One region of the Streptomyces sp. DSM 42067 genome, then DNA from elsewhere that is predicted to be linked to it. Evidence: riboswitches for the same ligand, from Rfam matches in the RefSeq annotation. Region 1 holds a riboswitch; each other region holds the start of a gene.

The links. A riboswitch is a leader RNA that binds a small molecule or an ion and turns the genes downstream of it on or off. The one in region 1 is predicted to bind S-adenosylmethionine.
Region 2: another riboswitch for S-adenosylmethionine. It lies ahead of thrC (threonine synthase); the one in region 1 lies ahead of ACSMXV_RS05190 (amino acid ABC transporter permease).
Region 3: another riboswitch for S-adenosylmethionine. It lies ahead of ACSMXV_RS13165 (aminotransferase class V-fold PLP-dependent enzyme); the one in region 1 lies ahead of ACSMXV_RS05190 (amino acid ABC transporter permease).

The regions. Positions count from the first base shown of each region.
Region 1 covers NZ_CM147706.1:1,078,002-1,082,890, forward strand. Annotated here, with positions in the region: gene ACSMXV_RS05175 (GNAT family N-acetyltransferase) at 1-104, opposite strand, end outside; gene ACSMXV_RS05180 (transporter substrate-binding domain-containing protein) at 130-1,152, opposite strand; gene ACSMXV_RS05185 (amino acid ABC transporter ATP-binding protein) at 1,216-2,052, opposite strand; gene ACSMXV_RS05190 (amino acid ABC transporter permease) at 2,049-3,140, opposite strand; SAM riboswitch class IV at 3,498-3,609, opposite strand; gene ACSMXV_RS05195 (putative leader peptide) at 3,888-4,010, shown strand; gene ACSMXV_RS05200 (hypothetical protein) at 4,250-4,889, shown strand, end outside.
Region 2 covers NZ_CM147706.1:4,397,909-4,402,797, reverse strand. Annotated here, with positions in the region: gene otsB (trehalose-phosphatase) at 1-42, shown strand, start outside; gene ACSMXV_RS20190 (alpha,alpha-trehalose-phosphate synthase (UDP-forming)) at 180-1,592, opposite strand; gene ACSMXV_RS20185 (glucosyl-3-phosphoglycerate synthase) at 1,812-2,786, opposite strand; SAM riboswitch class I at 2,981-3,138, shown strand; gene thrC (threonine synthase) at 3,156-4,460, shown strand; gene ACSMXV_RS20175 (ubiquitin-like small modifier protein 1) at 4,561-4,836, shown strand.
Region 3 covers NZ_CM147706.1:2,815,506-2,820,394, reverse strand. Annotated here, with positions in the region: gene trpD (anthranilate phosphoribosyltransferase) at 62-1,123, shown strand; SAM riboswitch class IV at 1,611-1,727, shown strand; gene ACSMXV_RS13165 (aminotransferase class V-fold PLP-dependent enzyme) at 1,902-3,281, shown strand; gene ACSMXV_RS13160 (glycerate kinase family protein) at 3,236-4,447, opposite strand; gene ACSMXV_RS13155 (SLC13 family permease) at 4,466-4,889, opposite strand, start outside.

The DNA of each region.
Region 1 (4,889 bases):
GCGAACCGGGCGTGCGGGCCGGTCAGCGCGGCCCAGGCCGGATTGTCCAGGATGTGCGGAGCCGCTGGGCTCTGCGGCTGGGGCTCGTGGACACTGGTCGACATGTCGGTTCGGGATCTCCGTCCGTGATCAGGAGTTGTTCTCGGGCAGCCCGGGCGGGTTGACCTCCGCGGTGCTGACGGCCTCGTTGGACAGGTTCCAGGCTGCCAGCCACTTCGCGTACTGACCGTTCTTGATCAGGTAATTGACAGCGTCCGCGACGGGCTTCGCTATTCCGCTGTCCTTCTTCGTGGTCGCCGCGATCAGGCCCTGGAGCGTGGCGCCGGCGCCGGAGTAGGTGCCCGCGCTGCGCGTCGGGTCCGGGGACTTGGCGGTCTGCGTGACGTGGTACGCGACACCGGGGTTGGCGGCGAAGTAGGCGTCGATCTTCCCGCCGGTCAGCGCCAGGTAGGTGCTGTTCTTGCTCGCGAAGTGCTTGACGGTGAGCTGCTTGCCCTCCTCCTTCAGCTTGGACTGCCACTCGAGGAGGATCTTCTCCTGGTTGGTGCCGTTGTCGACGGCGACGGTCTTCCCGGCGAGGTTCTGGTAGTCGCCGTCGAAGTTCCACGTGCTCTCCTTCAGCACCTCGAAGCCGACGTTGTCCTTGCGGTAGGAGGCGAAGTCGTACTTCTTCTTGCGCTCCTCGGTGTCGGTGATGTTGGAGAAGGCGACGTCGACCTTGCTGCTGTCGATGCCGACGAACATGTTCTCCCACGTCGAGTTCTTCAGCTCCGGCTGCAGGCCGAGGACCGCGGCGACCAGGCGGCCGAAGTCGGGTTCCGCGCCGGTGAGGGTCTTCTGGTCGGAGCCGACGTACGCGAGGGGCGGGAAGCCGTCGGGCAGGGCGCCGACACCGATCACCAGCTTGCCGCTCTTGCGGACGGACTCGGGCAGCCCGGCGCTGATCGACTTCACCTCAGAGACCTTGAGCTCGGTCTCCTTGGCGGCTCCGTTGGACAGCCGGCCCACGGTGACCGTGCCCTGGGCGTCGGCCTTGGCGGTGGCGGCGTCGCTGTCGCCTCCGCAGGCGGCGAGTCCGGTGGCGAGGGTGGCGACGGCAGTACCTGCCGTGAGAGTGCGGATGAGTCTGTTACGGAGGCGGAGGGTACGCATGGCCGTCCTTGTTCTCGGTGTGCGGAGGTGGCGGTTTCTTTGGGGGGAGTTTCGAAGGGGAAGTCAGAGCACCTTGCTCAGGAACTCCCTGGTCCGCTCGTGTTGCGGGTTGTCCAGCACCTCGGACGGCGGCCCCTGCTCGACGATCCGGCCGCCGTCGAGGAAGACGATCCGGTCGGCGACCTCGCGGGCGAAGCCGATCTCGTGGGTGACGATGACGAGGGTGGTGCCGCTGGTGGCCAGGTCCTTGATGACGGCCAGCACCTCGCCGACCAGTTCCGGGTCCAGCGCGGAGGTGGGTTCGTCGAAGAGGATGACGCCTGGCCGCAGCGCGAGCGCGCGGGCGATGGCGACCCGCTGCTGCTGGCCTCCCGACAACTGCCGCGGGTAGGCGGCGGTCTTGTCGCCGAGACCCACCCGGGTGAGCAGCGAGCGCGCCAGCTCCTGGGCCTCGGGCTTCCGCAGCAGACCGGTCGCCACCGGAGCAGCGGCCACGTTGTCCAGCACGGTCAGATGCGGGAAGAGGTTGAAGTTCTGGAAGACGAAGCCGATCCGGCTGCGCTGGGCGAGGATCGCGCGTTCGCTCAGCTCCTTGAGCCTCCCCCAGCCTTCGGCCGGGGGGATCCCCATCTCGCTGCGCTCACCGTGCCGGCGTACGCCGATCAGCTCGCCGTTCAGGCTGACGTAGCCGATCTCGGGCTTCTCCAGGTGGTTGATCACCCGAAGCAGGGTGGACTTGCCGGAGCCGGACGGTCCGAGGATCACCGTGACCTCACCGGGCCGTACGGTCAGGTCCACGCCGTCCAGAACCCGGTGGGTGCCATACCACTTGTGCACGTCGTGGACCTCGACCGCGGCGGGCAGCGCCTGGGAGACGGTGGTGCTCTCCGTGGTGGTCATATCGCCGCCTCCCTCTGGACGCGGGCCCGCAGATCGCGCACGCCGGCCCGCACCTTCTGCAACGGAGTCGGCGGGAGGGTGCGCACCGCACCACGCGAGTAGTACCGCTCGACGTAGAACTGGATGACGGAGACGATGCTGGTGAGGATCAGGTACCAGATGGTGGCGACCAGCAGCAGCGGCACGATGTCGCCCGGATAGGTGCTGCCCATGCTCTGCACCGAGCCGAACAGGTCGAGGAGCGAGACGTAGAAGACCAGCGAGGTGCTCTTGATCAGGCCGATCAGCTGGTTGACGTAGTTCGGCGTGATGGCCCGCAGGGCCTGCGGGAAGACGATCCGGGCGAACTGGTAGCGCTTGGGCAGACCGAGCGCCGATGCCGCCTCGTGCTGACCCTGGTCGACCGACAGGATGCCGCCCCGCACCACCTCGGCCGCGTAGGCGGCTTCGTTGAGGCTCAGTCCGACGACCGCCACGACGATGTCGGTGGCGAGCCGCGACTCGTCGAAGGTGAAGAAGGCGGGCCCGAACGGCACGCCGATGCTCAACGTCTTGTACAGCGCACTGAAGTTGTACAGGAACAGCAGAACGACGATCAGCGGCACCGAGCGGAACAGCCAGATGTAGACCCAGCTGACCGCCCGCAGCACCGGGCTCCTGGAGAGCCTGCCGAGGGCGAGCAGGATGCCGCCTAGGAGACCCAACACGGCGCTGTAGGCCGCCACTTCGAGGGTGATGACCAGACCGTCGAGGATCACCGGGCGTACGAACCAGTACGCGAAGCGGTCCCACTGGTAGAAGGGGTTCGTCACCAGCCCGTGGGCGATCTGGGCGACCAGGACGAGGACGACCGCGGTGGCGATCCACCGTCCGGGGCGGCGGAGCGGAAGCACTCGTTGCGCCGAGAGCGGCCGCGGTGCGGAGTCGCTGTCGGATCGCTTGGAGCCTTCGTCGGGTCCTTCGATCGGCTTTCGGGAGCGTACGGAAACCGGCACGGCCTGGGAGGCCGGGGAAGGTTCGGGGCGGGGAATCGCCTGGGCAGGGGGTGCTGAGCCGGAGGACACAGCAGAGCCGGGCGGTTCACTCATGGAGGACTCCAGCAGAATCGGGCACCCGGCCGCGCAGGCGACGAGGTCGCAGCAGAGCGGGAACAGCTCTGAGGGACGAAGCGCACTGGAGCGGGCGGAACGGGGTGAGGCGGGAGAGAGAACGCCGACGACGGCGGCGAACCTCAGGGATTCAGAAAGCCGTCAGCCTCGACGGGATGGAGAAAAGCCGTCAGCCCTGACAGAGGGCGCGGCAAGAGACGCAACACAGTGCACTGTTGACCCGGAGCAGATCGACGGGACGGTTCGCACACGTCGTGACGCGACCGTGGCGCCGCCATGCGGCCATCCCCGGAGCTGCGTACATCGCCGTCACCGTTACCGTTCCGCCCCCGCGGGGCCTCGCGCTTACCGAAAACCAAGATCCGGTCCGGTCGTCACCTGGGGCACCCCACCGCGGTGCGAGGGTTGCCGGCCAGCGAGCCAGGGCTTGTCGCTGACACTCATGACCGTTCTGCGCCGTAAGGTAGGCAGCCAGCGGCGGGAATGTCAATGCGCGCCAACCGGCTTCGTACGGCCCGGCGTCGTCGCCGCGTCCGGGACACATCCGGCATGGTGGCCGCCCGATGCGGCCGACTCAGCGGTACACAGCGCGAATGGCCAACTTCCAAGGAAATGGCGCCATTCGGGATGAGATATCTTTCTCGTGCCAGCCGTCGGATTCGTCATGGAGCGGCGCTCACGCCAGCTGCTTGACAGGGACACGTATCTCTTGGTTTTCTTCCCGGCATGTATCCGGGAGTCTTTCTGACGGCGCGGCGCCATGTCGACTTGGTTCGCCTGTCCGCCAGCCTGTGTCGACCCCGGATGGCCTGCGTCGACGCCGCGCGCACGTCCAAGTCCCGCGCCTGACCAGACCTTTTCCCGCCGCGTGACTGCCCGCGACTGTCCAGGTAATTCTCAGTCGTGGGCTGAGCGATCTTTTTGCCACCGCACCGCATCACGGCACGTAATTCGCCGGGCAATTTCCACAGTTCTCCTCTTCTGCCGACAAGTGTGCCTTACGGCAGTCGGACGGGACGTTGCCCGGAGCCGCCATGCCGCCATGCCGCCATGCCGCCATATCCCGACTTCCCCTTCCAGGAGACCAGTTGTCCTCCGCCCTTCACTCCCGTTCCCGGCTGCGCACAGTGCTGGCGACCGCCCTCACCGCGGCGGTGGTCTCCGTCGCCGCGTCGGCGGCCCCCGCGAGTGCCACCGGCTCGGTGTTCACGCCGGTGCCCCCGCACAACCCCTACGCCGGCCCGGACGGCACAGCCACCATGCACGGAGACACCGGCTCCTCCGACACCACACCGCTGGCCGGGCCGGGATCCGGCACCCTCACCTCGAAGCGGGTGGCGCTGGCGTCGGCCTGCCCGACCGTTCTCGTCGGGTCCGACGGCTATCCGGTGGTGCTGTGCACGCCCATCTTCGGGCAGGTCCCCACGGTCCATCTGCTCGACCCGGACGACGGCAGCTCCATCGCCGAACTCGCCCTGACCAAGGGCTCGTTGCTGGGCGGCGTGTACGCGTACATCGATCAGGAGGACCGGCTGGTCGTGATCGACGGCAGCAGGTCACTGCTGCGGGTCGGCCATCACCAGGACGCGGACGGCGACTGGAAGCTGACGATCGACAGGAGTCTGTCGCTGACCTCAGTGATACCCGAGGACGACGCGGTGACCGGACTGTCCCCGGACTGGCGGGGACGGGTGTGGTTCGCAACCGGCAACGGGCTGGTGGGCACCG
Region 2 (4,889 bases), 3.3 Mb from region 1:
GTTGCGCGGTTCCTTGCGGCGCTTGCTGCCCGACTGGGGTGACCTCGTTGTCCGGGCACCCTGCGTCGGGGGTGCCCGGGTGTACGACGGGGTTGCCGCCGTCGGCGGGTTCCGCTGTGCCCACCCGTTCCGCCCCTAGCGGAACGCATGCCCACAGCGGGGTAGCGGCGGGAGAGGCGTCAGTCCAGTGCGTGCAGCTGGTCCAGGAACCACTGGGTCGGGGGCAGGGCCGTCGCGGACGCCGCAAGGCGCTTCGCTCGTTCGATGCGGTCGCCGTCGGGGAGGGTGAGCGCCTCGTGGAGCGCCTGGGCCGTGCCCGACACGTCGTACGGGTTCACCGTGATCGCGTCCTCGCCCAACTCCTCGTACGCGCCGGCCTCCCGTGACAGGACCAGGGCGCTCCCCTCGTCGGAGACGACCGGGACCTCCTTGGCGACCAGGTTCATGCCGTCCCGGATGGGGTTGACCAGTGCGACGTCGGCGATCCGGTAAGCGGCAAGGGAGCGGGCGAAGTCGTCCTTGAGGTGCAGCTGGACGGGGGTCCAGCCGGGCGTGCCGTACTGCTCGTTGATCTCCTCACTGAGCCGGCGCACCTCGGTCATGTAGTCCCGGTAGACCGCGAGATCCTGCCGCGAGGGGTAGGCCATGGCGATGTGGACGACCTGCTCGCGCCACTCGGGGTGGTCCTCGAGGAGCTGCCGGAAGGCCAGAAGGCCGCGGACGATGTTCTTCGACAGTTCGGTGCGGTCGACCCGGACGATGGTCTTGCGGCCCGGACCGACCTGGCCGCGCAGGACGGCGATGCGCTCCTCGACGTCCTCCTGGCGCGACCGCTCCCGCAGGAAGTCCGCGTCCGCGCCGAGCCCGTGAACCCCGATCCGGGTGTCGGCCAGGGCGTCCGGGCCCAGCAGTTCCATACAGCAGGTGGTGAACGCGTTCGCCCAGCGCCAGGTCAGGAACGCCGCGCGGTCGGCGCCGAGGATGCCTCGCAGCACCTCTCGCGCGATGTCGTCGGGCAGCATCCGGAAGTAGTCGACGGGCGCCCACGGCGTGTGCGAGAAGTGCCCGATCCTGAGGTCGGGGCGCAACTCGCGGAGCATGCCCGGCACCAGTACCAGGTGGTAGTCCTGCACCAGCACGGCCGCGCCCTGCCCGGCCTCGTCCGCCAGCGCCTCGGCGAAGGCCCGGTTGTACGCCTCGTAGGAGGCCCACTGCGCCCGGAACTCCGCGCCGAAGGCGGGCTCCAGCGGCGTCTGGTACAGCATGTGGTGCACGAACCACAGCACCGAGTTCGCGATGCCGTTGTACGCGTCGTCGTACACGTCCGGCGCGATCCCCAGCATGCGCACGTGCTGTCCGCCCGTGTCGGCCGGGTCCAGCGTGCCGCCCGTGCGGCGTACGGCCTCGCGGTCGCCGTCGCCCAGAGCGGCGCACACCCATACGGCGCCGGCGTCCGGGCCGATCGCCGACAGACCCGAGACGAGACCGCCACCGCCGCGCCTGGCGGTGAGCGAGCCGTCCTCCTCCAGCGTGTAGGAGACCGGGCCGCGATTGGACGCGACGAGGATCTGAGCACCCTGAGTGGAAGCCATACGCCCAAACTTAGCCCGGCCCGGAAACGCTCAAACGTACGGGCGACTCGGCTGGACCCATGGCCGTATACGGTCGCCGCGACGGGTTACACCGCGGTCACACGGGGCGACCGCGCGCCGGGGTATCGGCAGCAGCGCACCGAGACCCCCCGATCAAGGCGTCTCACCCTTCCGGCCCGGGCGGCGAGAGGCCGCACCACCCAGATGTTCATGCCGCGGTTACGCCGCGCGCCGCTCCGCGTACTCCGCGATCTCCGCCATCGGAGGACGCTCCTCCGTGTCCACCGAGTACGTACGCGGTTCGAATCCGCCGGCGCCGCGCTCGAACTGGGTGAGGACGGGCCGTACGAGATGGCCGCGGGCCAGGCGCAGCTGCGCCGTGCGGTAGATCGCGGCCGCCATCCGGCCCAGCGCCTGCCCGTCCTGGTGCCGGTGCTTGCGCACGCCGACATCGACCTGCGCCAGCGCGTCCAGGCCCACGAGGTGCAGGGCGTCGACGAGCATGCCCAGCTCGACGCCGTATCCGACGGGGAACGGCAGCTGTTCGAGCAGGGACCTGCGCGCCGCGTACTCGCCGCCCAGCGGCTGGACGAACCCTGCCAGCTGCGGCCAGTGCATGTTCAGCAGCGGTCGGGCCATCAGCTCGGTGACCCTGCCGCCCTGCGCGCCACCTGCGCGACTCCCCTCACCTGCGAGCTCGGCGCCCAGCGGGCGGTCGTACATCGCCTTGACCAGGTCCACGCCGGGCTCGGTGAGCAGCGGGCCCACGATGCCCGAGACGAAGTCCGCGGAGAACTCCTTCAGGTCCGCGTCGACGAAGGCCACGATGTCGCCGCTGGTCACGAGCAGCGAACGCCACAGGACCTCGCCCTTGCCGGGGAGCGCGGGTATGCGCGGGAGGATCTCGTCGCGGTGGACGACACGGGCGCCGGCGGCCGTGGCGACCTCCGCCGTACGGTCCGTCGAACCGGAATCGATCACGACGAGCTCATCGACGAGGGGCACGGCCCGGGTCATCAACTCGCGGCGGATCACCGCGACGATCTCGCCGACCGTCTTCTCCTCGTTGAGGGCGGGCAGCACGACGCTCACCGACTGCCCTGTGGCGCGCTTCGCCGCGATCAGCTGACGGAGCGGACGGTCGGTCACCGACCAGGAGCGCGTGCTCAGCCAGCGCTCGACTTCATCCAGCACGTTCTGGTGCCCCCTTACTGGGACCACCGGGGCCCGTCACTGGGACGGCCCCCTGTGATCCATCTCGCGGTTCGGACGACTAGCTCAACTGTCCTGGCCTTCGGTTACAGTCTTGAACAACGCGGATGACCATCGCATGTCGGGGGTCATGGCGCGAACAAACGCTCCGGGACCCGCACGGCCCGGCGCCATACCGCTCATCCAGAGGGGCAGAGGGATACGGCCCGTTGAAGCCCCGGCAACCCTCCAGCCGGTTCTCGTATCGATCACTGTTGATCATTTCCGCGAGGCCCCGGCTAGGGAAGGTGCCAAATCCGTCTCGCGGCGAAGTGCGCCGCGAGGAAGATGAGGAGAAAGGGCCTCGCCTCCATGGCTGCGCAGACTGTTGCCACCAACGACACCACCGCCGTCGACAACGCCGACGCCGTAGACCTCGGCCCCGCCTCGGCCCTGTCCTGTCGCGAATGCGGCGAGCGCTTCCCGCTCGGCCCGATCTTCGCCTGCGAGATCTGTTTCGGCCCGCTCGAAGTCGCATACGACCTCCCGACCGGTGACCCCGAGGCCCTGCGCAAGCAGATCGAGGCCGGCCCCGACAACCTGTGGCGGTACGCACCGCTGCTGCCCGTCCCCGCGGACGTGGCCACCAAGCCGAACCTGAACCCCGGCTGGACCAAGCTCGTCAAGGCCGACAACCTCGCCCGTGAACTCGGCGTCACCGGCGGCCTGTTCATCAAGGACGACTCCGGCAACCCGACGCACTCCTTCAAGGACCGCGTCGTCGCCCAGGCCATCGAGGCCGCCCGCGCCTTCGGCTTCACCACGCTCTCCTGCTCCTCGACGGGCAACCTGGCCGGCGCCGTCGGCGCCGCCGCAGCCCGCGCCGGCTTCCGCTCCTGCGTGTTCATCCCGCACGACCTCGAGCAGGGCAAGGTCGTCATGGCCGCGGTCTACGGCGGCGAGCTGGTCGGCATCGAGGGCACCTACGACGACGTCAACCGCTTCTGCTCCGAGCTCATCGGAGACCCGCTGGGCGAGGGCTGGGGCTTCGTCAACGTCAACCTCCGGCCGTACTACGGCGAGGGCTCCAAGACCCTCGCGTACGAGATCTGCGAGCAGCTCGGCTGGCAGATCCCGGACCAGCTGGTGATCCCGATCGCCTCAGGATCGCAGCTCACGAAGATCGACAAGGGTCTGCAGGAGCTGATCAAGCTCGGCCTCGTCGAGGACAAGCCGTACAAGATCTTCGGCGCTCAGGCGGAGGGCTGCTCCCCGGTGTCGACGGCCTTCAAGGCCGGCCACGACGTCGTGAAGCCGCAGAAGCCGGACACCATCGCCAAGTCCCTCGCCATCGGCAACCCGGCCGACGGACCCTACGTCCTGGACATCGCCCGCCGCACCGGCGGCGCCGTCGAGGACGTGAACGACGAGCAGATCGTCGACGCGATCAAGCTGCTGGCCCGTACGGAGGGCATCTTCGCCGAGACGGCGGGCGGCGTGACCGTCGGCGTCACGCGCAAGCTGATCGAGAACGGCGTCCTGGACCCGTCGCTGACCACGGTCGTCCTCAACACGGGCGACGGCCTCAAGACGCTGGACGCCGTCGCGCCGACCACGGGCCCGACCGCGACGATCCGCCCGAACCTCGACGCCTTCCGCGAGGCCGGCCTGGCCTGAAGGCAGCAGGCGATGGGGGAGGGTGGGCACAACCGACCACCGGCCTGCGCCTGATCAGCTCCCGTATCCACAACCCGCTCTCCCACCGAAGGTGAACCGCATGAGCGTCAACGTCCGCATCCCGACGATCCTCCGCACCTACACGGGCGGCCAGGCCGAGGTCACGGCGGAGGGCGCGACCCTCGCCGAGGTCATCGAGTCCCTGGAGAAGAACCACCCGGGCATCGCCGCGCGCGTACTCGACGACCAGGGCAAGCTGCGCCGCTTCGTCAACGTGTACGTCAACGATGACGACGTCCGCTTCGAGGACGGCCTGGGGACCGCCACGCCGGACGGCGCCGGTGTCTCGATCATCCCGGCCGTCGCCGGAGGCTGACGATCGAGCACGGTGCGGGCGGCTGCTGAGCCGTACCACCCGTATGCCGGCCG
Region 3 (4,889 bases), 1.7 Mb from region 1:
TCCGCCGGGATCTCCGTGTACGAGCGCCGTCCGCGTCCGGGAAAGAACCCAGGAGCGGCATATGAGCGCTGTGACCCCCGCAGGAGGCGACACCGCGGCGGGCCGTTCCTGGCCCGAGGTACTGAGTGCCCTGCTCGGCGGGCAGGACCTGAGCGCCGGTGACACGGCGTGGGCGATGGACCGCATCATGAGCGGCGAGGCCTCGGACGCCCAGATCGCGGGCTTCATGGTGGCGCTGCGGGCCAAGGGAGAGACCGTCGAGGAGATCACCGGTCTCGTCGAGGCGATGTACGCGCACGCGCAGCCGCTCGACATTCCCGGGCCGGCCGTCGACATCGTCGGTACGGGCGGCGACCGCGCCAGGACGGTCAACATCTCGACGATGTCGTCCATCGTGATCGCGGGGGCCGGGGCGAAGGTCGTCAAGCACGGCAACCGGGCGGCGTCCTCGGCCAGCGGGTCGTCCGACGTTCTGGAGAAGCTCGGCATCAACCTGGACCTGTCACCCGAGCGTGTGGCGCAGGTGGTGGAGGAGGCCGGGATCACCTTCTGCTTCGCGGCCAAGTTCCACCCCGCGATGCGGTTCGTCGGTGCGGTCCGGCGGGATCTGGGGATCGCGACCTCGTTCAACATCCTCGGCCCCCTCACCAACCCCGCCCGGGTCACCGCCTCCGCGATCGGCTGCTTCGACACCCGGATGGCGGGGCTCATGGCCGGGGTACTGGCCGAGCGGGGCTCGTCCGCGCTGGTGTTCCGCGGAGACGACGGGCTCGACGAGCTGACGACGACCTCCACCTCGCGGGTGTGGATCGTGCGGGACGGGGCGGTGCGCGAGGAGAGCTTCGATCCACGGGACGTCGGGATCGAGCTGGTACCGGTGGAGGCGCTGCGGGGCGCTGACGCGTCCTACAACGCGGACGTGGCCCGTCGGCTGCTGGCCGGCGAGACCGGGCCCGTACGGGACGCCGTGCTGCTCAACTCGGCGGCGGCCCTGGTGGCCCTCTCGCCGGGCGAGGGATCGCTGGCCGAGCAGATCGGTGCCGGGATGGAGAGGGCCGCGGAGTCGATCGACTCGGGGGCGGCTCGGCGGGTGCTGGAGCGGTGGGTGGCTGCGAGCAACTAGCCGTTGGGGCGGGCGGGGGTTGGGTACCCCCTGGCCTGCGGCCGGCCGGATGGTTCGCCAACTGCCGGTGGAGGCTGGGCGTGCGTGGCGGCTTTCCGCCCGTGGGTGGTTCGCCACCTGACGGTGGGTGGGTCGGGGCCGCGCCGGGGTGTACGTCCTCGGTCTGGCGCCGAGCCGTACGTCGTTGGACGGCACCGTAGGTTTGCGCCAGCCGCTGCGGGCGCACACCCCGCCACGTCCCCTTCCGCACGTATGCGGCGCTCGGCCGGCGGCCGGTTCCGCCCTTGCGGCGGGGATGGGTGGACAGGCGCGCCGCTCCAGTTGTGGGCAGGCGTTCCGCAGGGCGGAACGGGTGGGCACAACCCACGACGGCGGGTGCCCTCGCGTCGGACCTGTGCGCAGCATCGGGTGCCGTACGGCGGTGCAACCGCGTCCGCGATGCGGACAGTGGTTGCACCGGCGCGATCATCTGGCATAGTTCTCAACAGGTCATGAGTGACAGCGAACAGGCCCCGGCCCGCTGTCCGGCAACCCTCCGTCCGTGGCGGGGTGCCCCGGGTGAAGACCAGGCCGCAGGCAGCGAGGTCTGCGGCAAGCGCGGACCCCTTGTTCGGTTCCTGGGGTCCTGGTCCTCGAGGAGCTGTCTCGTGAGCAAGCGAATGCGATAGGGCGTCAAGCCCCTTCTCGCACACCCCTTTTCATCTTTCACCCTTTTCTGCGCTTGAGCTGTCATGCCTGCTCGCGCAGTCATTTCGCTTATCTCTCACGGGAGTTCGCCATGCCTGTCTCCACCGCTGCCGCCGACCAGTCCGTTTGCCGTGACATTTCCGGGGCCCTGCCCGTTCTGGGGCGCGATGTCCTCGTCCCGCTCGTCACCGGCGGCGAGGTCACGTACGCCGCCCTCGACTACGCCGCGAGCGCTCCGGCGCTGCAGCGGGTCTGGGACGACGTGGCCGCGTACGCGCCGTACTACGGCAGCGTGCACCGCGGCGCCGGGTATCTGTCGCAGCTGTCCACGGAGCTCTTCGAGAACGCGCGTCACGCCGTCGCCGAGTTCCTCGGCTGCCGTGATGGCGACCAGGTGGTCTTCACCCGGTCGACCACCGATTCGCTCAATCTGCTGGCCGCCGCCTTGCCTGCAGGGTGCGAGGTGTTCGTCTTCGAGACCGAGCACCACGCGTCCCTGCTGCCGTGGCGCGAGGCGCGGGTGACGTATCTCGACGCCCCCCGTACGCCGGAAGAAGCCGTGCGGGCGCTGGAGCGGGCCCTTGCCGACCGGGACCCCTACGGGCCGGCGCTGGTCTGCGTCACCGGGGCGTCCAATGTGACCGGTGAGCTGTGGCCCGTACGGGAGCTGGCCGCCGCCGCGCACTCTCACGGCGCGCGGATCGTGCTGGACGCCGCCCAGCTCGCCCCGCACCACCCCGTGTCCGTACGGGAGTTGGACGTCGACTGGGTCGCCTTCTCCGGTCACAAGCTGTACGCACCGTTCGGATCGGGCGTGCTCGCCGGGCGCGGCGACTGGCTGCAGGACGCCGAGCCGTACCTCGCGGGCGGCGGCGCCAGCCGCAAGGTCGCGCGGCGCGCGGACGGGGGTGTGGACGTGGAGTGGCACACCACCGCCGCGCGTCACGAGGCCGGTTCTCCCAATGTGATCGGCGCCTATGCGATCGCGTCGGCGTGCAAGGCGCTCACCGAGGCCGGATTCGACACCCTCGTCGCGCGGGAGCAGCAGCTGGTCTCGGCCGTGCGGGCGGGCCTGGCCGAGGTGCCCGAGGTGCGGGTTCTCTCGCTGTTCGGCGACGATGCGCCGCGTGTGGGTGTTCTTTCGTTCGTCGTCGACGGGTGGAACAGCTCCCACTTCGCGGCCGCGCTGTCCGCGGAGTACGGCATCGGCGTACGCGACGGGCTGTTCTGCGCCCACCCGCTCGTGCGCACCCTGCTCGGCACCGAGCCGCAGACGCAGGGCGAATGCGGTGCCCCCGAGGCCGCGCCCGGCGAGAAGTCGCTCAACGCCATCCGCGTGAGCTTCGGCGCGGGCACGCCGGACGAGCACGTCGAGCGATTCGTACGGGCGGTGAAGGAGCTCGTCCGGGACGGCGCCAAGTGGAACTACCGCACCGAGGACGGGCGCTGCGTCCCTGACACCTCCGCCTGAGGCAGAGGGTCCGGGCGGTACGGCAGCCGGGCGCCCAGAAGGATCATGCGCAGGGCGCGCTCCGTCGCGTCGGTGAGGAACTCGCCGCCGCGGCCGAGCGCCTCGTGCAGGGAGACCGGCGCGGGCAGGATCGCGCTGTACGCGTCCACGCCCGAGGCCCGCACCCGGTGCGCCCCCTCACCGATCGTGCCGGCCAGGACGAGGACCGGGCGCCCGAACCGCTTGGCCCGCCGTGCCACTTCGGCGGGGACCTTGCCGCGTGGGGTCTGGTGGTCCAGCGCCCCCTCGGCCGTGATGACGAGGTCGGCGCGGGCCAGCCGGGCGTCCAGGTCGAGGTGGTCGAGGAGGACGTCGAAGCGGGGGAGGAGGCGGGCGCCGACCGCTGCGAGACCGGCGCCCAGGCCGCCGGACGCGCCCGTGCCGGGGCCGCGGTAGAGGTCCGTGCGCACGTCGAGGTCGCGGGTGAGGACGTCCGCCCAGCGCTCCAGCGCGGCTGAGAGCTCCTCCACCTGCGCGGGCGTCGCGCCCTTCTGCGGGCCGAAGACGCGGGCGACGCCGCGCTCGCCGCACAGCACGTTGAACGGGTTACAGGCGACCAGCAGTTCGGCGTCGTGCAGGCGCGGGTCCAGGCGCGACGGGTCGATGCGGTGGAGACGGGACAACGCACGTCCTCCCGGGGGCAGTTCCCAGCCGTTCGCGTCCAGCAGCCGGGCGCCCAGCGCCTGGAGGGCTCCCGCGCCCCCGTCGGACGTACCCGAATCGCCGCAGCCGACGAGGACCCGGCGTGCTCCCGCGTCCAGCGCGGCGCGGATCAGCTCGCCGACCCCGTAGGTCGTGGTGGTGCCCGGGTCGCGCAGGCCGCGCGGGACGAGGGACAGGCCCGCGACCGCCGCCATCTCCACGACGGCTGTGTGTGCGTCGAGGAGCGCGAAGTGCGTGCCGACCGGCTCACCGACCGGGCCCGTCGCGGGCAGTGCGACAAGCCGGCCGGCACGGGCCGCGGCGAGTGCGGCGGCCGTGCCCTCGCCGCCGTCCACCAGCGGGATGAGATCGACCTCGGCGCCGGGGACGACACGGCGTACGCCCGCCGCGATGGCCTCGGCGGCGTCACGCGCGGACAGGGACTCCTTGAAGCCGCTGGGCGCGACGGCGATACGGGTCAGCATGGGGGCTCCTTGGGGTGGTCAGCGGACGGGGACGCCGAGCAGCGGCCAGACGGCCAGGGCGAAGAGCAGGACGAGCGCGGCGGTGAGCGGGGCCAGCACTGCGGACAGGCGCAGCAGGTCGCGCGGGGTGTACGTGGGCGTACCGGGTATGTCGGCGAACAGCGCCACCGGTTTCGCCGACGCCGGGAGCGTGTGGCAGAAGCCTGCTGCCGCGGTGGAGGCCAGGGCGGCCGCGACCGGGTTGACTCCGGCTGCGGCCGCTGCGGCGACGACCAGCGGTACCAGTACGGACGAGCGCGCCGAGCGGGACTGCAGGACCAGATGCGCCGCGGTGCTGACGGCTACGACAACCGCCAGGAAGAGCCAGGGCGACACATCGAGGGGAACCCCGGCCACCAGCCATTTCGCCGCCCCCGAATCAGCGAGCGCCACGCCCATCGCC